Regions from separate parts of the Oceanobacillus sp. FSL W7-1309 genome, predicted to be linked through region 1. Evidence: riboswitches for the same ligand, from Rfam matches in the RefSeq annotation. Region 1 holds a riboswitch; the other holds the start of a gene.
What was found. A riboswitch is a leader RNA that binds a small molecule or an ion and turns the genes downstream of it on or off. The one in region 1 is predicted to bind preQ1.

Region 1 (6,022 bases):
AAGTACCCCATTCCTTCACCACGCCTTACAATTGGGATAATATCTGCCGCAATTGTACTCGTAGCTGTCGTACTAATTCCAAAAGCAAAACCATGAATAAAACGAATGACTAATAATGCAGCCAAATTATTGACTGGGAAATAAAATAGCATAAAGACCAAAAATAAAGCGAGCCCAAAGAGCAGCAATTTCTTTTTGCCTACCTTATCTATAATTCTTCCGGCAATTGGACGGACAAGCACTGCTCCAAGCACAAAAATACTCGATGCAAGCCCTGCCTGACTTTGGGAGGCATCGAATTGATCTACAGCATAAATAGCTAACGTTACAATTAACATATAAAACGAAATAAATAACAAAAAATTGGATGTCGCGACCATAATAAAGTCCTTCGTCCATAATTTAGGTTTTTGACTCATACTGATACTTACTCTCCTTACTTAAGTTTATCTCTTAGTTGCTGAATTGTTCGAAACGAAGCTTCCATTTCTGTTTCAGGAATTTCTGCTAGTAATGATTGTTCAAATTTATTGACAACATCATAAGCTTTTTCATACATTTCCAAGCCTTTTTTTGTCAATTGCATCTTCCGCTCTCGCTTATCCTCACTTGGAAGACGTTCAATTAATTGTTGTTCCTCCAGCCGTTTGACAGTACGAGATATCGTCGGCTTCTCAACATCCAAATAATTCGTTATCTCTACAAGAGTAGCCGATCCGCACTGCTTTAAATAATAAACAATGCTCCATTGGGAATAATATAAACCTACTTCAACTAGATGCTCATTCAATTTTTTCCTAAACGTTCTTGTAAATTGCATGTTTAATTGAAAAAATCGTTGGGACAATTCAAACCCCTCCTAAAAAGTTACCTAAGTAACTATATACCATTTTAACATAAAAGTCTAGGGCAGATGGGGATGTTCATTATTTTTTAATTGGATAATCGAAATACAGATAATGATTGCTCTTCTCATTTCAATTATTTATCCCTAACGTCCACCTTTTTAACTGTCTTCCATACATAATACAAACTTTCTTTGGAAATATAACAACAATGGTTTAACCAAGTTTATGGTACTTTTAAACAAAAGAATGGAGGCTTTTTTATGGTTCAACATAACCCACACGACCAGATTCAACAAGCTACTCAACTTGTCCACCAGTCCATGGAATCGATCCAATCAGCAAAAGATCATGCAAGCGTAGACCATCAGCAATACGAACAAGCTACTGAGCAGCTGCAGCGGGCTGAAGATGTATTGCAGCAAGCACAGAACCAATACGGAGAGCAAGCCCTGCAGAACCCTCAATTTCAACAAACACAGGAATTGCTGCATAATTTAAGGCAGCAGCTTCAAAAGGTAGATCGTCAAGAAAATAGAAACTTTTAATGAAAACCCTTATCCTAAGATTAAGTTAAATAAACGCAAACAAATAAGGGATTCGTCATCACTCTTCGATTTGACGAATCCCCCATACTATCTTAACAAAGCATTGAATATATTTAATGACAATCCTAGATCCTACCTAATTTTAACGATTATCAACCTTTTCAGGATACATATCATGGTTCATCATCCGGTGCTCTGCCATTTGTTCATATTTCGTTCCAGGTTTACCATAGTTGCAATACGGGTCAATGGAAATACCACCACGCGGCGTGAACTTCCCCCATACTTCAATATATCGCGGATCCATTAGCTTAATTAAATCGTTCATTATAACATTTACACTATCCTCATGAAATCCGCCATGGTTGCGATAGCTGAATAAATACAGTTTGAGCGATTTACTCTCTACCATTTTTACATCAGGTATGTAACTAATATAAATCGTTGCAAAATCAGGTTGCCCTGTCATCGGACATAACGTCGTAAACTCTGGAAAATTTAATTTTACAAAATAATCCCGATCTTGATGGTTATTTTCAAATGCCTCCAGCACTTCTGGATTATATTCATATACATAGGATGTTCCTTGGTTTCCTAGTAAAGTCAATCCTGACAAATCTTGTTCCTTCATGTAATTCCCTCCACTTATTTGTTTTCAGATAAAAATCTACCTTGCAGACCTACCAAAAAAAGCCGTGTACCCCTAAGGCACACGACTTTAATCGCATCACTTTCCTTAGTTTTTTATAGAGGGTTAAAGCTAAGAACCTCTTTCGCATATTTACGAGTTTATTATATAGATGAATTATATATATGTCAATTTACACAAAACAGCATAAGAGGTAGTTTTAAGTAAAATTTTCCATTTACATAGACTTTTCTGTCAATAGGTGTTATAAAAGAAAAGCACCCTTATCTGTGCAACGACATCTATATCAACGATGCTAGCATCGATCATGAAAAACCTGGTAAAAGGACTTGACTCAATGCTTGAATCTAGCAGTAAAAGCTAAGTCCTTTTTATCTTCATATAAGCAATTTATTTTAAACATCATGCCTTTTTCAAAGCCTAAACATCTAAACTTTTTTAACAAATTCAGATTTCAGCTTCATTGCTCCAAAGCCATCGATTTTACAGTCAATATCATGATCGCCATCAACTAATCGAATATTCTTCACTTTCGTCCCTACCTTTACAACAGATGAACTTCCCTTTATTTTCAAATCTTTAATTACAGTGATTGTATCCCCGTCTTTTAGGACATTTCCGTTTACATCTCGAATCACATGCTCATCTTCATTGTTTTCCTTACCTGATTCTATAGTCCATTCATGCACACACTCTGGACATATAAATAGATTTCCATCTTCATATGTATACTCCGAATTACACTTCGGACAGTTTGGTACTTCATTCATCACATGCTTCCTCCATCCATTATATATGCTCTTATCATGCCATATACGTCTTGCATTAACAACCTTCCCCGAATTGTATTATAAAAGTTCCGCGAATCTACTTTAAATGATGTTCAAACTAAAACAAGCAATGCCAGAAAATAACCAGCATTGCTTACTAAAATCCCTATTTCGTATAATTATCAAAATATCCTTGGATAAAGACAATCGGCGTACCTTTGTCGCCACTTCCTGAAGTCAAGTCAGCAAGAGAACCAATTAAGTCCGTAAGCTTTCTCGGAGTTGTCCCTTGTGCTTCCATCGCTCCAACAAGATCCTCATCTTTTTCATTAATAAATTTTGAGATTGCTTGCTGCAGTTCCTCGCCTTTCAAATCGGAAAAATTATTATCTGCAAGATATTTTAATTTTACTTCATTCGGTGTTCCCTCAAGTCCAGCTGTAAAAGCAGGAGATACTACTGGATCTGCGAGTTCCCAAATTTTACCTACAGGATCTTTAAATGCTCCGTCTCCATAAATCATTACTTCCACATTTTTTCCTGTTTTCTCTTGCAGCATACTTTGAATTCTGTCCACTGTCGGCTGGCAATTACGCGGGAAAAGCTTTACCTTATCTTCTGTTGATTTGTTTGAACCCAACAGTCCATATTCCTCATTATATCCACTGCCATCAATTGGCTCTGCCAGGATATTATTAAGGCTATAAACCTTCTCCCCACCATTTGCTTCCAAAATTCTTTTCGTTCTGAATCTCGTATGAATATCACAAGCAAGCACACTCTTTGTATAATCTAGAATTGACTTCGGATTGTTCGAAAAGATAACCTCACATTCAACCCCAAATTCCTCAATAAGTGATTTATAATACTCAATATAATCTACACCAGTAAATGTATGCTTCAAATATCCAAAGTAATCACGGAATTGTTTTTCTGTTAAAACATCTGTCCAAGGATTAACTCCTTTTTCATCAAGCATATCAATACTCACTAAGTGATTCCCAACCTCATCTGACGGATAGCTGAGCATTAACACAATCTTTTTTGCACCTTTTGCAATTCCGCGAAGAATATTTGCAAAGCGATTTCTACTTAGGATTGGGAAGATAACACCCACAGTATCATCTCCAAATTTCGCGTGGACATCGTTCGCTATGGCTTCAATTGTAGCGTAGTTTCCTTGTGCACGAGCAACAATTGATTCTGTCAAAGCAACTATATCTTTATCATTAATTTGAATTTTTTCTGTTTCTGCAGCATGTAACACACTATCAACAACGATTTCCTCTATTTGATCACCTTGATTGATAATCGGACAGCGAAGACCTCTAACTACAGTTCCAACTACTCTTTCCAATCGAATCGCTCCTTCAATGTTAATGTCATTATGTATCTCTTTACTTGTAATATACATGGTATTAATGATATAAGTAAAATGAATATAACTAATATCAGATATAAGGAGCACTTATATGGCTAGCAAATTAGATTTATATAAGATATTTTGCAAAGTAGGAAAAACGAATAGTTTCTCGAAGGCAGCTGAAAGTCTTTATATGACACAGCCAGCTGTAAGTCAGGCAATTATGCAGTTAGAAAGAGATTTGGATACCCGACTTTTCAAGAGAACACCCAAAGGCGTAACATTGACACTTGAAGGCGAGCTTTTATTCGAATACGCAAATTCCGCAATTAATTTAATTGATGCTGGAGAGGAAAAAATATTAGAATTTAAAAATTTAACAACAGGAGAGTTAAAGATCGGAGTGGGGGATACAATTTCCCAGCATTTCTTACTTCCATATTTAGAAGATTTTCGTCATAAGTATCCTAAAATTAAATTTCATATTGTTAACGGAACGACTTTAGAGCTTTCTTCAGCTTTAAAGTCAGGAGAAGTCGACATTATTCTTTGTAATTTCCCGCTGAACGATCCAACATTTGAGCAAATCCCTTGTATGGATACCCATGACATCTTTGTTTGCGGGGAAAAGTTTAAATATATTTTATCCAAGCCCTTGAGCTTCAAAGAATTAGTAAAGCTCCCTTTAATATTTCTCGAACCAAAGTCTAATTCAAGAAGATATGTAGAAAATCAGTTGAAATCAAAAGGAATAACAATCGCTCCTGAAATGGAATTAGGCTCGTATAATTTGTTATTGGAATTCGCCAAAATAAATTTAGGGATCGCATGTGTAACAAGAGAATTTTCCTTTAGTTATTTGAATAGCGGTTTATTATATGAAGTGAAATTAGAAGAAGAGATACCGAAAAGAAGTATTGGAATCTGTTTCTTAAAGAGTGTTCCACTTTCTCCTGCTTCGACAAGGTTTGTAAAAATTATCCAAGGGGATTCAATTGGAAATAGGGCTCTTTCCCTCTAAGCGGGCGCATTAACTGAAAGTGGATCGTTGTATTTATTACGATCCACTTTCAGTTAATCTTTAGTTATTAGAATATTTTTCAACCAATACTTATTTCATCCGTTTATAATTTTTATGGTTTACAACTGTTTTAATTGGTTCTCCAGTTCCTTTATGATCACCAATTTTAACGATTACAGAGTTTTCACGAATCATGAGGACCTCTCCGGTTTTTCCCTTTTGTTCACCTTTTACGATTTGGATTTTATCCCCTTCGCTTACCTTCTTATCAACATTTGCTGTTTTATTCTCTTCTGACATGTCCAATTCCTCCTCTAAACCAACTAAATTAATCGGCAGTGCATTGTATTTACCTTATTTTAACACTCAAGCTAATCTTACAATATATTTACAGTAACTTCACTTAATTTTAATTGAAACCTACTTTATTTAATATAATTAGGTTTCGATATTGCGACAACCATATAATCTTGCCATTAAAGATTATCCTCTACACGTTTATCATGTTATATCCCATCTGTCAAGTTACTAAATTTATTTTTTTATTAAAAACGCTTTAAATTCTAAATTCCATTTGTTACTGACCATATATTTCCTCCCATTCCTAACTCTTCCTATTCTGTTATACCATTGAAACATCCATCATTAACTTGCAATAATTTTCATCACATTGTTAACTTATACCTGTTTGTCATGGTTGCAATTTAGGGTAGTATATAGTGTATCATTCATTTCAAACTGGAATTTCCTTAAGAGAGAGGAAGTGTGTGACGTTGGAAATTTGCTTTATGCGTAATCGTAGAAAACCAGCAAAATTCGCAAGACT
Region 2 (6,022 bases), on a different contig from region 1:
ATATTGAGCAATTTGAATCAGACAACGAGCGAATTTATGAATGTGTTTGCTATGAAAAATATTTTAAGTGATTTTAAATAGCAAAGATAATTTTTCTATAGTTTATTTTAATTTATATAGTACTTTTTCAACTATAGCGTGCAAGAGTACAAAAACGATCCTAGAACAATCACCATGTTTAAAATCTTTATTTTGAATGTTGCGTTATTATTAAAGGTGGAGTTAATAAACGAAAGAGGTAGGACTATTGGAAATCAGGATTTGTTTTGAGAATGTCTAGTTGTCCCAATAATGGAGGGGGTTCTCAGGTGTCAAATTATGAAAACGAAGAAATGCTAACTGGAGGGAACGTCTCAAAAGTATATCGTTCAGGGGATACTGTTCGACGAGAATTAAAGCGAGAAAGCACTAAAACTCACAAGATATTAAAGCATTTGGAAAACAAAGGATTCAGCTATGCACCAACGTTTCTAGGTATTGATGAAAAAGGTAGAGAGATATTATCATTTATTGAAGGAGAAGCTGGCAACTATCCTTTAAAAAAATACATGTGGTCTAATGATGTTTTAAAGGAAATAGCGAAAATGCTTCGTCATTATCATGATGCCGTGAGTGATTTTTTAATTGAAGCGAGTTGGCAATCAATAGATAATACCCCCCAACCATTTGAGGTACTATGCCATAATGATTTTGCAATATACAACATTATTTTTAATCATAAAAGACCAGTAGGTATTATTGATTTTGACCTTGTTGGTCCTGGTCCAAAACTTTGGGACATAGCCTATACTCTTTACACGTGTATCCCATTAAGTAGATTTTACTATTCTGAAGCAGGTGAGGCAGTTCATTATAATTCCTCACTGCATGCCGATCGTATAAAACAAAGAATTACACTGTTTTTTGAATCCTATGGTGAAGGAATTGAGGAAGGTTATCTGGAAATGGTATTACTACGATTAGAGGGGTTATGTCAAACAATAAGAAGAAAAGCCAAAGAAGGCGATATTTCTTTTCAAAAAATGATAGAAGCAGGGCATCTTGAACATTATCATAATGATATTAAATTTATTCGTGAAAATGGAAAGGAGTGGATTTAAGAGGAATTTTTTTGAACTAACGAGGTTTCTTTAGCTTCATAAGAAATTGTTGTATGAATAAATAACGGTACTTCCTAAATGACAATGCAATTGACATCGATTTGTCTGTGCGTAATAGCTATATATTATCTGAAAAGAACTTTAATATTTTGATGGCAAAACAGCCTGAATTAGCTATTAAACATTGAGATAACAGCCCAAATGACGTAGCCAATTCATACGTCATTTGGGCAATTTCATTTTATATGATATGGCACCTCAAAATATATTCCTTTGAAACTCCTAACCCCCTGTTTACGTGAATTTAGCTTGCTGTTACCCTTCTTGCTCTCATCACATACACTTGATTTAGTGCCAGAGCTCCAATCAGCTGAATAACGGTTTTCGCAATTACCTGGCCTGTAATTGCTGCTGGAACGGCCCCCCAAGGGATAAAACCTGCACCTAGTGGACTTAATCCAACAATTACGAAAACAACGGAATCTAGTAATCCACCAACAATTCCGCTATAAAATACGCGCCATGCGATTGGCAGTTTTAACCTCGTATAAATCTCTGTATCTGCCGTTTCAGAAATAATAAAGGATAGGGCGGAAGCTGCAACAATCATTAATGTATCTCCCAGTAAAGAGGAGACCACACCGGATAATATCAATGCGGTAAGAATGAATAAATAGGTCTTTGCTCTTCCGTACTTGTTTTGCACCAAGTCACGAAAGATAAATGTCGCACCGATTAGAAATGTTCCCATAGGAATAATAAATATACCAATCTCTAAAGGCATCATTGCCGCAGTAATAACATTAGCCGTGACAATTGAAATTAAATAAAAGAATACACGTAACATATTTATTTCTCTCCCTTTTTCAGCAAGTATTGCTCTAACCCATTATTTCGAAGCTTGCAAGCTGGACATGCTCCACAGCCATCAGCCTTTACACCGTTATAGCAAGTCAGTGTCTTTTCCCGAATGACATTCAATACGCCTAACTCATCTGAAAGCCCCCAGACTTCCTCTTTATCCAACCACATTAGCGGTGTATGGATTACAAACGGTTCATCAATCGCCAGATTTAGCGTTACATTTAATGACTTGATAAAACTATCTCGACAATCTGGATAACCACTAAAATCCGTTTCACTAACCCCTGTCACTAAATGCTTAGCACCAACTTGTTTTGCCAACACACCAGCGAAGGATAGAAAAAGTAAATTTCTTCCTGGTACAAAAGTGTTTGGTAGCTCCGTTTCATCTCCATCAGCTACCTCAATATCGTTTCGCGTTAAGGCATTTGGTGCAAGTTGATGAAGCAGCGACATATCTAAAATATGATGTTTTACACCAACGTCTTCTGCAATCTCTTTCGCACATTCAATTTCTAATTTATGGCGTTGCCCATAATCAAACGTAACTGTTTCAACTTCTCTAAATTGTTCCATTGCCCAGAATAAACAGGTCGTGCTATCCTGTCCTCCGCTAAAGACAACAATGGCTTTATCTTTTTTCATGTAAAAACTCCTTTTAAAAAGAAAATACAGCACTAAGAAAGGCTGTTTTCTTAGTTTTTTTAAGAGGGTAGCTAAAAACCTCTTTTTATTCGTTTTAAAGATTATATTCTTCTCGGAATATGTATGACCATACCTTTGTATAACCTAGATTTTAAACAGGAAAGGACCAGTCGAAATACTTGTTTGTCTAATTCTTTTAACTCCTATATATGCCTATTTCCAGACATGAAAAAACCTCCCCGTATTTTTCAAAAACACTAAGAGAGGCTATAGCAAACTACGATTTTAACAAAAAAAGCCACATCCAATATGGACATGGCTAATCGTCAATGTATCCATAGTTTTTTATAGAGGGTATCAGCTATGAACCTCTTCCGATTCTGTGTTTCATTCCTAATTATCATAGCTGAGAAAGCGGAGGGTGTCAATATGGTTGGTTGAGGTGAGCACTATTAGTAGGGTGAAATTGCTAAAAAGCTGTCCCGTTGCTTACACCTTCCCAACAAACTTAACAGAAGCAATATGCGTTCGCGATAACTGAATAACTTCTTTAATAAATGCTTCCTGAGAAATCTTAAAACCTGTATTAATCCAATGGGCTACTGTAACGTTTGCTGAATGGAGAAAAACAGTAGCAGTTGACTTGAGTGGTGATCAGCATGAGTGAATATACATAGTGATGTTTAATAGTTCTTTAGGTTAAGATATAAGAATACATGCCGATTGATATAATCCAAAAAGCTGATGATACCTGGCGATAGCATTCGTTATCGTCGTAACAGTTCATCAGCTTTTTACGGTTTAGGCGGTATTGTAATAAATAAACTAACGCATTGAATAACTTATTTGCAAAGTGATTGAAGGTGATAGTTTAAAGTCTGGATCATTTTTTCTTGAGTAAGTTGCTTCGAATTCAATACGTGATGCATAGCCATACCGTCAACGATTGCATGAAGCCTGTTTACTTCCATATTGAGATCAAGTTCGTCCTTTGCAAATTGTAATAATTGCAAGGTCTCTATGACTTTCTTAAATCCTTGATGCATGTCGTTGTACATTTTATTGCTCAGTTCATGGAGGGTGTTATCGACAAGTACTTTTGCAGAAAAAGCCAGCCATACCTCCATTTCTATCTTTCGCTCATCATCGATGGGTAGAACTTCACACACACCATCTGCAATAAATTCCAACGATACCGGACCCTTTGGAAATTTTCTTGTTTTTACCCGTTGCTTGACACGATCTGAAACCAATTCCATGGAAAAGCGCAGCAATTCTGACTGTGATGCAAAATAGTGTCTTACTGCACCAACGGACAGTCCAGTAGTCTCGGCAATTTTCCTTACTGTTGCTTGTTCGATTCCCTCCTCTACAATGACTTTCCATGTAGCTTCTGCGATCTGAATTTTTCGTTTATAATGATCAACTATTTTTGGCATATTTTTATTTTAACACACTTGTATTAAATAAACCATTCTGTTATTATTTTAATGCAAACGTATTAAATAAAATGTAGAGGAAGTGTTCCTGTTGATTGGTTGGTTGATTATAGCCTGTGAGATTGGATTTTGGGTGTTTGTTTTAGCTGGATTGACATCTAGATATATTTTTAAGAAAAAGCGATTGGGAACATTTTTACTCATTTGTTCACCAATTGTCGACCTCATATTGCTTATTGTAACTGTATTTGATTTGAAAAATGGAGCAGTTGCGACTATCTTCCATGGAATTGCTGCGATTTATATTGGAGTAAGTGTAGCCTTTGGCCATCAAATGATTAAATGGGCGGATGCGCGTTTTAGTTATCGATTCGGAAATGGTAATGAACCGATGAAAATAAAATATGGAAAAGCACATGCCAGAAAAGAACGGGAGGGATGGTATCGTCATTTGTTGTCCTGGTTAATCGGTGGGGGAATATTAGTGGGTATTATTCTTTATATCAACGATCATTCACAGACTCAAGTATTGTTACGTACCATACAGTTCTGGACGCTGGTTTTGGTCATTGATTTTATAATAAGTATCAGCTATACGTTATTCCCGAAAAAGCAAAAAGGCACAATGTAAAAAATATTTCGACTGAATTGTAAGAAAGCAGTACTTGGCTATTTGTTTTTACAATTATGATTGCCGTTAATCCAATGAATAAAATTACTTTTAAAGGTGGATGTCTGTGGATATCAATCTATTAATTTGGTCCTTTTTAATCATCTTCATGCTTCATAATTTTGAAGAAATTATCCTGATTGAAAGATGGTAAAAAAACATACCCAGTTGTCCGTGAGCGAATAATTCCGTTCGTCAAAAGAGAGATCGATCAATTCGAAACAATGACTGCAGCTCGTTTTTCCTTGGTTGTGGGTATACTCTTTATTCTCGCATCTGCTTTAATAACAATAACAACCAATCAATATTACTTATTCCTAGGGTAGGGATCAACATTATTTTTGCTTTAAATATCTTTATCTATCCCCTTCAGGCATTTGTATTAAAATGTTATGTTCCAGAATTATGGACAACAATATTACTTATTATTCCATACAACATTATCTTTTTTCACGAACTGTATCATAAAGAAATCCATTTTAAATTTTATTGCTCTTTTTAAAATCCCTAAATACCATTCATGTTTCCTAAAATAAATATCCTAATAATTTGTAATAACTTGAAGAAAATAGTGTAAGGAAAGGAGGGATTATATGTCTATCAAAAAATCCTTAGCTGGATTACTTGCGTTAATGATGGTTATGTCTATTTCAGTGCCACTCCATGTGTTTGCAGCAAGCGGGGCTGGAACAGAGCCAATGGAGCCGGTAAATGAGATGATAGTCGAGTTGCACGATGATTTCTTTAATCCAGATGCGATTAAGATTGCTAGTGGGGAATCGACAGAACTATTATTGGAAAATGTAGGTCAGAAGCAACATACCTTCACCGTGGAAAAGCTTGGTATTGACGCCGAGCTTCAGCCGGGAGAACAGAAAACCATTACCATAGAACCGCAAGAAGCCGGTACATACGAACTTATTTGTCGGTTTCATGAAAATGAAGGAATGGTTGGAGAAGTAATCATCAAATAATAAGCAGGATTAAATGATCTTACTTTTTGTTAATACACATTAATAAGCGATAGTCTAGCTTGAGAGCTATTCTATCGCTTTATTTTTTATGTCTTCTTTACCATACGTTTTCGATGCAAATTTGGGTTTAATTTCTGTGATTTAATTAGCGGCTATAATAAGACTAGTACCAGTAATCTTATTCATGTAAGCATCACATGTAAAAATAGGAGGGACAATATCATGCCAAAAAATGATTCGCTAATCGCTTCTTTTGTTGTAGTTGTAGACTTGAAAGCAATATCCCTGACAAATTGAGCATACTGTTAAGTAGATGATGGAATATAGTGG

Region 2: linked by a shared signal. The riboswitch ahead of queC (7-cyano-7-deazaguanine synthase QueC) and the one ahead of queF (preQ(1) synthase) in region 1 are both predicted to bind preQ1.

Annotation. Positions count from the first base shown of each region.
Region 1 is NZ_JBBOBX010000001.1:2,507,501-2,513,522, reverse strand. It holds gene NST46_RS12145 (MFS transporter) at 1-419, opposite strand, end outside; gene NST46_RS12140 (MarR family winged helix-turn-helix transcriptional regulator) at 437-847, opposite strand; gene NST46_RS12135 (hypothetical protein) at 1,109-1,393, shown strand; gene queF (preQ(1) synthase) at 1,536-2,024, opposite strand; PreQ1 riboswitch class I at 2,124-2,170, opposite strand; gene NST46_RS12125 (zinc ribbon domain-containing protein YjdM) at 2,471-2,812, opposite strand; gene NST46_RS12120 (coenzyme F420-0:L-glutamate ligase) at 2,979-4,169, opposite strand; gene NST46_RS12115 (LysR family transcriptional regulator) at 4,285-5,196, shown strand; gene NST46_RS12110 (DUF2187 family protein) at 5,287-5,496, opposite strand; gene NST46_RS12105 (YheC/YheD family protein) at 5,985-6,022, shown strand, end outside.
Region 2 is NZ_JBBOBX010000002.1:1,793,753-1,799,774, reverse strand. It holds gene NST46_RS21525 (GNAT family N-acetyltransferase) at 1-71, shown strand, start outside; gene NST46_RS21520 (phosphotransferase) at 309-1,100, shown strand; gene NST46_RS21515 (VUT family protein) at 1,405-1,947, opposite strand; gene queC (7-cyano-7-deazaguanine synthase QueC) at 1,950-2,609, opposite strand; PreQ1 riboswitch class I at 2,654-2,697, opposite strand; PreQ1 riboswitch class I at 2,941-2,987, opposite strand; gene NST46_RS21505 (TetR/AcrR family transcriptional regulator) at 3,452-4,048, opposite strand; gene NST46_RS21500 (hypothetical protein) at 4,140-4,679, shown strand; gene NST46_RS21495 (cupredoxin domain-containing protein) at 5,312-5,692, shown strand; gene NST46_RS21490 (MFS transporter) at 6,019-6,022, shown strand, end outside.